3 regions of the Novosphingobium sp. G106 genome follow, and region 2 is predicted to be linked to each of the others. Evidence: predicted binding sites of a transcription regulator. Region 2 holds the regulator's gene; each other region holds the start of a gene.
What was found. The regulator LexA, encoded in region 2, represses DNA repair genes until DNA is damaged. The targets are predictions, from matches to a motif close to GTTCCNCNCTTGTTCT.

Region 1 (3,277 bases), 120 kb from region 2:
TCTCGGTCTCGCGGGTTTCAGCGCCGTTCAGCGCGCCGCCGGGAGGGCCGAAGGCGCGGTTGAAACCCAGCTTGGCCGCCTCGCGCTGTCGGATGCCTGAATGGGCGACGGGTCGGATCTCTCCGGCGAGCGAGATTTCACCGAACCAGACGGCGCTGTCGGGCAAGGGCCGGTCGCCCAGCGCCGAGACGAGCGCGGCGGCAACCGCGAGATCGGCGCCCGGATCGGACAGACGATAGCCACCAGCGACGTTGAGGTAGACTTCGGCCGAGGAGAAATTGAGCCCGCACCGCGCTTCCAGAACCGCGAGCAGCATGGCCAGCCGCCCACTGTCCCAGCCGACCACCGCACGGCGCGGCGTTGCCCCGCTCTGCAGGCGGACGATCAGCGCCTGGATTTCGACCAGCACTGGCCGCGTTCCTTCCATCGCCGGGAACACTGCGCTGCCGGGCACCGGGTTCTCGCGGCCCGAGAGGAACAGCATCGAGGGATTGCCGACTTCCTCCAGCCCTTGCCCGGCCATGGCGAAGACGCCGATCTCGTCGACGGGGCCGAAGCGGTTCTTGATCGAGCGCAGGATACGGTATTGATGGCTGCGCTCGCCCTCGAAGCTCATCACGACGTCGACCATGTGCTCGAGCACGCGCGGGCCGGCGATGCTGCCGTCCTTGGTGACATGGCCGACGAGGACCAGCGCGGTACCGTTCTCCTTGGCGTAGCGGATCAACTCGAAGGCGCAGCCGCGTACCTGGCTGACGGTGCCGGGGGCGCCTTCGATCTGGTCCGAATGCATCGTCTGGATCGAATCGATCACCAGCAGTGCCGGCGGTGCCATCGTCCCGAGCGTCGTCAGGATATCGCGCACCGAAGTCGCCGCGGCGAGCTGGACCGGTGCCTGGGCGAGCCCCATGCGTTCCGCGCGCATCCGCACCTGGCCGGCAGCTTCCTCGCCGCTGATATAGACGACCTGCCCTCCGGCCAGCGCGATCTTCGCCGCGGCCTGCATCAGCAGCGTCGACTTGCCGATCCCGGGATCACCGCCCATCAGGATCGCCGATCCCGGCACCAGACCTCCGCCCAGTGCGCGGTCGAATTCGGCGAGGCCCGTGGCACGCCGCTTGAGCTCCTGGCCCGGCGCGTCGAGCGGTTCGAAGGCGATCGGCCGCCCGCCCGAAGAGAGATTGTGCTTGGCCGAGAACACGGTCTCGGGCGCGTCCTCGCTCAGCGTGTTCCACTCGCCGCAGTCGGCACATTGTCCCTGCCAGCGGAACGAGACGCTGCCGCAGGCCTGGCAGATATAGCGGCGCTTGGGTTTAGCCATGGGCGCCGGCTTATCGGGAACGTAAAGGGAACGCAAGGCTCGAAACGAATGCTTGGCACTGCGCCGTCGGCGCGCCATGCTGTTCACAAGAACAGCATAAGCGGAAGGCGGAGAGATGTTCCACAAGAACGACCTGTTTCACACCAACATCGGCTTCGACATGCGCGTCCCCGATTTCGGTGCGCCACCGCTGACGGTTTACGAAGAAGCGCTGAAGATGATCGAATATGCCGATGCGAACGGTATCGACAAGGTCGATTTCCAGGAACACCACCAGTCCGAGGACGGTTATTGCCCGGTCCCCTTCCTGATCGGCACGGCCGCGGCTGCGCGGACCAAGCACATTTCCATCGTGCTTGGCGCGGTGATCCTGCCGTTCCACGATCCGGTGAAAGTTGCCGAACAGATCGCCGTAGCCGACCTGATCAGCGGCGGCCGGTTCTACACTGTGCTTGCCGCCGGCTACTCGCCCACCGAGTTTGCCGCCTTCCGCGTCAGCCTGAAAGATCGCGCGCGGCTTATGGACGAAGGCTTCGACATCATCCTGCGCGCGCTTTCGGGCCAGCGCTTCATGGACAAGGATCGCGAGGTCTTCGTCCGCCCGCTGCCCTCGCGCCCTCCGCACGAGATCGTCTATGCCGGCGGCGGCACACCCGCCGCAGCCCGACGGGCGGCGCGCTTCGGATTGCCGATGTGGCCGATGAACGACGCGATCATGGTCGACTACGAGGCCGAATGCGCGAGGCTGGGCAAGCAGCCGGGGCGCTATATCCGCGGGATGACCTCGCTCTACATCACCGAGGATCCCGAGCGGGGCTGGCAGGAACTCGGCCCCCATCTGCTTCACTACATGAAGAGCTATGCCAAGTGGAGCGAGAGCCCCGGCCAGTCAGCCTCGCCGCTCCACGGGCTCGATACCATCGAGAAGATCCGGGCCGCAGATCTCGTCAAGGTCGTAACGCCTGACGAAGCGATCGCGATCGGTCGCACGCGTTCGGTCGGCCTGCAACCGCTGCTCGGCGGCTTGCGTCCGGATCTAGGCTGGAAGAGCCTGCACCTGTTCGTCGAGAAGGTCCTGCCGGCGATCAAGGACGCTCCGGCTGAATGGCGCAAGAGCCAGGGGCTTTAAGCCACCCTTTACGCGGAGCCGCTAAGCGGGGGTGATGGCGGCACATTCGCAGCAGGGAAGGCTCGGCGAGCTCGACGCATTGCGCGGCATTGCCGCGATGCTCGTGCTGCTGTTCCACTATACCGCGCATAGCGAGGCCGTACTGCCCGCTGCCCGGCACATCGCCCATGGCCTGTCCTGGGGGCATTACGGCGTCCAGCTGTTCTTCGCGATATCGGGTTTCGTCATCCTGATGACGCTCGAGCGGACCGCGAGCAGTGCCGATTTCCTCGTCTCGCGCTTTGCCCGGCTGTTGCCGGCCTATTGGGCGGCGGTGCTGTTCACCAGTGCCAGCGTCGTGCTGCTGGGCGCGGAGGTGCTGGCCCAGCCTGGCCCGATCATTCTCACCGACCTGTCGATGCTCCAGGGCTTCCTCTATCTGCCCTCGGTCGATGGGGTCTACTGGTCGCTGACGGTCGAATTGGCCTTCTACTTCTGCATGTGGAGCCTGTGGCGCGCACGCCTGCTCGGGCGGATCGAAGCGATCTTGCTCGGTTGGATCGGGTTGACGGTGCTCTGGTGGCTGGTCCCGGCCCTGCCCTCACGCGTCGGCATGGTGCTCATCGTGCGCTATATTCCCTTCTTCGCGATTGGCATGGCTGCCTACCGCGTTCGCACTGGCGCGCGACGGTGGAGCGAGCAGCTTCCGCTGCTAGCCTCGGGGCTCGCTGCGGTCGCCCTCGTCGAGTCGCCGGAATCCGCCGCGGTCTATGCAAGCGTCGTCGCGATCTTCGCGCTTCTCGTCGGCGGCAAGCTGGGCTGGCTGGCGAACCCGCCGCTGCTGTGGC
Region 2 (3,277 bases):
TGACACTGACCGGCGAGGCGCCGCAGCCTGAGGACAAGCATATCCGCCGCTGCGGTCTCGATTTCGCGCTCGGCGGAGAAGTCCTCGCCGCCGGCACGCGGATCGGCCCGGCCCAGGCTGCGCTCGCAATTTCCGCCGGGCACAGCCACCTCGCCGTGCGCCGTGCACCGCGCGTCGCCGTGCTCGACAGCGGCGACGAACTGGCACTCGATTTCGAATCCTGCGCCGCACACCAGGTTCCCGCGAGCAACGGCATGATGCTCGCCGCCATGGCGCGCGCGCTGTGCTGCGAGGTCGAGCGGATCGGTCCGGTGCCGGACCAGATGGACTCCCTCGCCGCCGCACTCGAACGAGCATCGGAAGCCGACGTCATCGTCACCAGCGGCGGCGCTTCGGTGGGCGATCACGATCTCGTTCGCCCGGCGCTTTTAGCCTGGGGCGCAGAGCTCGACTTCTGGCGCGTGGCGATCAAGCCGGGCAAACCCATTCTCGTAGCAACACGTGGCAAGCAATTGATAATAGGACTTCCCGGCAATCCGGTGTCGAGCCACGTCACTGCCTTCCTGTTCCTGCTGCCACTGCTGCGCGCGCTGCTCGGCGCCGCCGATCCGCTGCCCCGCCGCATTCGCACGACACTGGCCAGCCCGCTACGCGCCGGTGGTTCGCGCCGCGAATTCCTCCGCGCCAACTGGGACGGGACCAGCGTCACCGCGCAGGCGATCCAGGACAGCGGCGCGATCGCGCCGCTCGCCGCCAGCAACGTGCTGATCGACCGCCTGGCCAAGGCCCCCGCGGCCGACCCTGGCGACCCGGTAACCGCCTACCTGCTCGAAAATGGCGGAATCGCCTGAGGGATGGCTTGACGGGACTCGAATCGTTGCTTAATTGTTCCGCATTCGTTCACTGAACTTCTCACATGGGGGAGAGTGCGCCGATGCTGACTCGCAAGCAGCACGAGTTAATCCGTTTCATCCAGACCCGGCTCGAGGAGAGCGGCGTCTCGCCCTCGTTCGAGGAGATGAAGGAAGCGCTGGACCTCAAGTCGAAGTCGGGCGTGCACCGGCTGATCTCGGCACTCGAGGAGCGCGGTTTCATCCGCCGCCTGCCTAACCGTGCCCGGGCGCTCGAAGTACTCAAGCAGCCCGAGGATATCAGCGCGGGCAAGACCGCCGTTCGGGCCGCGGCCAACAGCAATACGGCGCTGACCGCGCTCAAGCCCGCACTGGCGGCACCGCGCGAACCGGCGAACGACGTCATCGAGCTCCCGCTGCACGGCCGCATCGCCGCGGGCGTGCCGATCGAGGCGCTCGAAGGCCAGGCAACCCTGCCCGTCCCCGCGGCGTTGCTCGGTCCCGGAGAGCATTACGCGCTCGAAGTCTCGGGTGATTCGATGATCGAGGCCGGCATTCTCGACGGCGACTTCGCGCTGATCCGCCGCACCAACACCGCCCGTGACGGCGAGATCGTTGTCGCGCTGGTCCGCGGCGAGGAAGCGACGCTCAAGTACCTGCGCCACGAAAAGGGCATGGTCTGGCTCGATCCGGCTAATTCCGCCTACGAGCCGCAGATCTACCGCGACAGCGAAGTCGAGGTCCAGGGCAAGCTCGCGGGGCTGCTGCGCCGCTATCACTGAAGCGCGTGTCACCTCGTCGTCCCTGCGAAGGCAGGGGGCCAGATGAGCTAGCAGCTTTGCGCCGAGGGCAGCGTCTAGGAGGGCAACCGAGTTAGGCCCCTGCCTTCGCAGGAGCGACGGGCTCTTTGGGCTTCATGTCTCCGACTGCCGCACTGTTTGAAGACGGGGCTTTCACCGGCGGGGCCGACGAAGGAATTGTCGGACGCGGCCGCGGTTTCGCTACCTGCCACCAGCCATGCTCGCCCTGCGTCTCGGCCACCGTCGTCACGCCCGGCCGCGTCAGATCGATCGCCAAGCCGCCCGTGCGCGTCAACATCCGCCGGTCGGCCTTGAGTATCGCCGGACGGCAGGAGTTCGGTAGCCACCGGTCCGAGATCACGATATCGACGCGGTCGCAGGCGGCGGCGAGCTCGCGTTCGGCCACGGGATCGTGGCCGCGCCCGATCAGGAATTGCCAGTCGCGGCCACCGCGGCTCAGCGTCACGACGCAGAAATCACGGTTGCACAGCGCGCCCGGCCAGTCGGCCAGCAGGCGCAGTTCGCCGTCCATGCCCGCAAGCTCGGTCAGGTTGTCGCGGACGAACTCGCTCTTCTGCTCACGCAGGACCAGCAGGTCGCCGTTCGCTTCGACGATCCCGACATGCCGCCCGTCGCCCGAGACGAGCACGTCGGGCGCGCGGATTGCCGCCAGCGAGGCGGTCGCGATCAGCACCGGCACCAGCCCCCAGAGCCGTGCCCTGCCGCGCCAGAGCGCCAGCCAGAGCCCGCCGGCGACGAACAACGCGATGCTGACTCGCCCCATCGCCGGCAGTGTCGTCACCGCACCGGGCTGATCGGCGACCCAGTGCGCCAGAGCAAGCATCAGATCGAGCGACTTGCCCGTCAGCCACCAGGCCGGCGCGCCGGCACCGACGAGATCGAGCGCCAGCGCGAGCGCGATCAGCGGCATGGTCACCACCGTCGTAAGCGGGATCGCCACGACATTGGCCAGCGCGCCGTAGATCCCCGCACGGTGAAAGTGGAACAGGCCGATCGGCATGATCGCCAGCTCGATGACCACGCCGGTCACCAGCAGCATCGCCAACTGGCGCATCAGGTGGATGGTCCATCCCTCCTCGCGCGGCGCCAGGAAGGCCCGCACCGGCGCAGCGCCGTGCAGCGCGACGATCGCGATTACCGCGGCGAAGCTCATCTGGAAGCTTGGGCCGACCACGGCCTCGGGCCAGAACAGCAGGACGAAGAACGCCGCGACCGCGACCATCCGCATCGATAGCGGCTCGCGCCCCAGCGCCAGCGCCGCCAGTACGAGCACCGCGCCGATGCACGAGCGCACGGTCGGCACCTCGGCCCCGGTCAGCAGCGTATAGAACACGCCGGCCCCGGCACCCGCGCCGGCCGCCACCAGCGGCAACCGCACGCGCAGCGCCAACCACGGCCACAGCGCCAGCAGGCGCAGCGCCACCAGATAGGCCGCGCCGACCACCGCGCTGACGTGCAGCCCGCTGATCGACAGCAGATGGCTCAGGCCCGCATCGCGCATCGCCTCGTCGTCTTCCTTGGCGATCGCGCCGCGGTCGCCGCTGGCGAAAGCCGTGGCGATCGCACCGGCCGAACCACCGAGCCGCTGCCGGACGTGCCCGGAAA
Region 3 (3,277 bases), 3.2 Mb from region 2:
CTTCTCCAGATAGGGATTCTTGACCACGAAGGAGCCCGACAGCGTCTTGTGCGTGTAGATATTCGCCGGGATCGGCTCGATACAGGCCGAGGTGCCGCCGCAGATGATCGAGATCGAGGCGGTCGGCGCGATCGCCATCTTGCACGAGAAGCGCTGCATCACGCCCATGTCCGCGGCATCGGGGCAAGCACCGCGTTCCTGCGCGAGCATCAGCGAGGCCTCGTCGGCCTTGGCGGCGATGTGCTTGAACATCTTGAGGTTCCAGGCCTTGGCCATGGCGGTCTCGAAGCCGATGTTCTTGAGCTGCAGGAACGAGTGGAAGCCCATCACGCCCATGCCGACCGAACGCTCGCGCATCGCCGAATACTTGGCGCGTGCCATCTCGTCGGGTGCGCGGTCGATGTAGTCCTGCAGGACGTTGTCGAGGAAGCGCAGCACGTCCTCGATGAACACGTCGTCGCCGTTCCACTCGTCCCAGGTCTCGAGATTGAGCGAGGACAAGCAGCAGACCGCGGTGCGGTCGTTGCCGAGGTGGTCGCGGCCCGTCGGCAGCGTGATTTCCGAGCAGAGGTTGGAAGTCGAGACCTTGAGGCCGAGGTCGCGGTGATGCTTGGGCATCATCCGGTTCACGGTGTCGGAGAAGACGATGTAGGGCTCGCCCGTGGCCAGGCGGGTCTCGACCAACTTCTGGAACAGCGAGCGCGCGTCGACCGTGGCGCGGACCGAGCCGTCCTTGGGGCTGCGCAGATGGAACTCGGCGCCCGCGGCGACGGCTTCCATGAATTCGTCGGTCAGCAGCACGCCGTGGTGCAGGTTCAGCGCCTTGCGGTTGAAATCGCCGCTGGGCTTACGGATCTCGAGGAATTCCTCGATCTCGGGGTGCGAGACGTCGAGGTAGCAGGCGGCCGAGCCGCGGCGCAGCGAGCCCTGGCTGATCGCGAGGGTGAGGCTGTCCATCACGCGGACGAAGGGGATGATGCCGCTGGTCTTGCCGTTGAGGCCCACGGGCTCGCCGATGCCGCGCACACCGCCCCAGTAAGTGCCGATGCCGCCGCCGCGCGAAGCGAGCCAGACGTTCTCGTTCCAGGTGCCGACGATACCTTCGAGGCTGTCGCTGACCGAGTTCAGGTAGCACGAGATCGGCAGGCCGCGCCCGGTGCCGCCGTTCGACAGGACCGGTGTCGCCGGCATGAACCAGAGCTTCGAGATGTAGTCGTAGATGCGCTGGGCGTGATCCTGGTCGTCGGAATAGGCATCAGCGACGCGGGCGAAGAGGTCCTGGTACTTCTCGCCCGGCAGCAGGTAGCGGTCGTCGAGCGTGTCCTTGCCGAAATCGGTGAGCAGACTGTCACGCGATTCATCGGTGACGATAGTGAAGCGGCGATCGGCGATCGACTTGGAATCGTCTTTCGGTGCGGCCGCGGCCTTGGCAACGCCCGAAACGGCATTGGCCAGCGCTTCTGCGCCGAGCTGGGCCACGAGGTCTTCACTGCCGGCATCGGTCTTCTGCGTCATAGCCACTGCCGGGCTGGCGCCCGCCTCCTTCGTTTTTGAACGGGCCGGCATTTCGCCTGCGAACAGACCTGCTTCTGCGCCGTCCATATCCGCCTCGTTTCCGTTTCTGAATTCCACTGTCCGCGCCCCCGATGCCCGAATTGCGACCTCTGCCGTGTTCCTCATTCGTTCGATTCGGAGGGCAAGCTCCCAACCTACCAGAACGGGGCGGCTTGGGGGAAAAACTTATCCCCCATTTGTTCCCCCCGGTGCGATGGCGGAGCGGCGATCTGCGCTTGCGTCCACGGACAGGATCGATTTGGCGATCCACCCTTCGGATTCAAGGTCTAGATGTGTGCCCCACGTCTCACCCACAACCAATAGTGACGAAACCGGAGTCGGGCGCAAGAGTGTTAATACGAGGGAAACCAGCGCAGCAGCCCGGTGTGGCCTTCCGGACTCACATCGGATCGAAGCGACGCGCCGAAAACTCAGCGCTTGTGAATGGCGCAAGATGCAAAGTGAATCTGTGGGAAAATTTTTGCGGATGAATCGGGCCGCGGGCGACCTACTTCGGATTGGGGTTTGCGTCGTGCACCGCATTGATTTCCTGCACGATATCCTTGGCCAGCGAAACGTCGATCGCGCCGAGATTGCCGCCTAGCTGCTCCACCGAACTCGCCGCCATCAGCACGCTGCCCATGAAAGGCTGCTGGCGCGCGAACGCGAGTGCCATGTGGGTGAGGCTGAGCCCGTGCCGGCGCGCGATCTCGGCATAGGCAGCGATGGCGTGGCGGCGGTTTTCGGACAGCATACGCGCGGCGAAACCGGCGGGCATCGCGGCAAGCTTGTTGGGATCGGAATACTTGCCCGTCAGCGTTCCGCGCGCGAGCGGCGAATAGGCGAGCAGGCCCACCCCCTCGCGCATGCCGACCTCGGCCAGCCCGAGCTCGTAGTAGCGGTCGAGCAGGCTGTAGCCGTTCTGCACAGAGGCGAGGCGCGGCAGGCCGGCCTCCGACAACGACAGGTAAGACATCACGCCCCAAGGCGATTCATTGCAGACACCGATGGCGCGAACCTTCCCGTCGGCAATCAGCGACGCAAGCGCGGCCAATGTTTCCCCGAGCACGACCTGATCCGGCGCATCGGGCACGAGCGAATAGCGTGACCGACCCAGCGTCGTCACCGCGCGCTCGGGCCAGTGGAGCTGGTAAAGGTCGATACAGTCCGTACCCAGCCGGCGCAGACTGTCCTCGCAGGCCTGGCGGATGTTCGCGGCGTCGAGCTTGCGCTGCGCCCCGCGGATATGGGTCATGTCGCCCGCGGCATTGCCGGGCCCGGCAACCTTGGTGGCGATCACCGCCCTGCCCTTTAGCCCCCGCGCCCTCACCCAGCGGCCGAGGATCTCCTCCGAGCGGCCCTGCGTCTCGGGCCCGGTCGGGGTCGGATAGTTCTCCGCCGTGTCGAACAGGGTGATGCCGGCGTCCCAGGCCATGTCCATCTGACGCAGCGCGTCGTCCTCGGGCGTTTGCCCGCCGAATGTCATCACGCCGAGGCCGTAGGCGCTCACCCTGAGACCGCTGCGCCCCAGCTCGCGGTAATCCATTACTCGGCCGCCTCCGCGGTGAAGGGCGGCCAGTTCTTCGAATAGTGCACGCCGGCGACGCGCGCGACGATCTCGTCGGCATTGGCGCGCGGATTATAGAACTGGCTGTACCAGACGCGCGACTGGCGGAACGGGCCATCGCCGGGGAGCTGCATGATCTGGGTCGCCGGGCGCTTA

Region 1: radA (DNA repair protein RadA) is a predicted target of LexA. The motif match lies at 1,338-1,353, and genes of this name have one in related genera.
Region 3: KRR38_RS21020 (ribonucleoside-diphosphate reductase subunit alpha) is a predicted target of LexA. The motif match lies at 1,743-1,758, and genes of this name have one in related genera.

Annotation. Positions count from the first base shown of each region.
Region 1 is NZ_JAHOOZ010000001.1:1,246,036-1,249,312, forward strand. Features, by position in the region: gene radA (DNA repair protein RadA) at 1-1,321, opposite strand, end outside; gene KRR38_RS05895 (LLM class flavin-dependent oxidoreductase) at 1,437-2,450, shown strand; gene KRR38_RS05900 (acyltransferase) at 2,485-3,277, shown strand, end outside.
Region 2 is NZ_JAHOOZ010000001.1:1,130,538-1,133,814, reverse strand. Features, by position in the region: gene KRR38_RS05330 (molybdopterin molybdotransferase MoeA) at 1-851, shown strand, start outside; gene lexA (transcriptional repressor LexA) at 935-1,633, shown strand; gene KRR38_RS05320 (ComEC/Rec2 family competence protein) at 1,725-3,277, opposite strand, start outside.
Region 3 is NZ_JAHOOZ010000001.1:4,379,292-4,382,568, reverse strand. Features, by position in the region: gene KRR38_RS21020 (ribonucleoside-diphosphate reductase subunit alpha) at 1-1,515, opposite strand, end outside; gene KRR38_RS21015 (aldo/keto reductase) at 2,063-3,100, opposite strand; gene KRR38_RS21010 (Rieske 2Fe-2S domain-containing protein) at 3,100-3,277, opposite strand, start outside.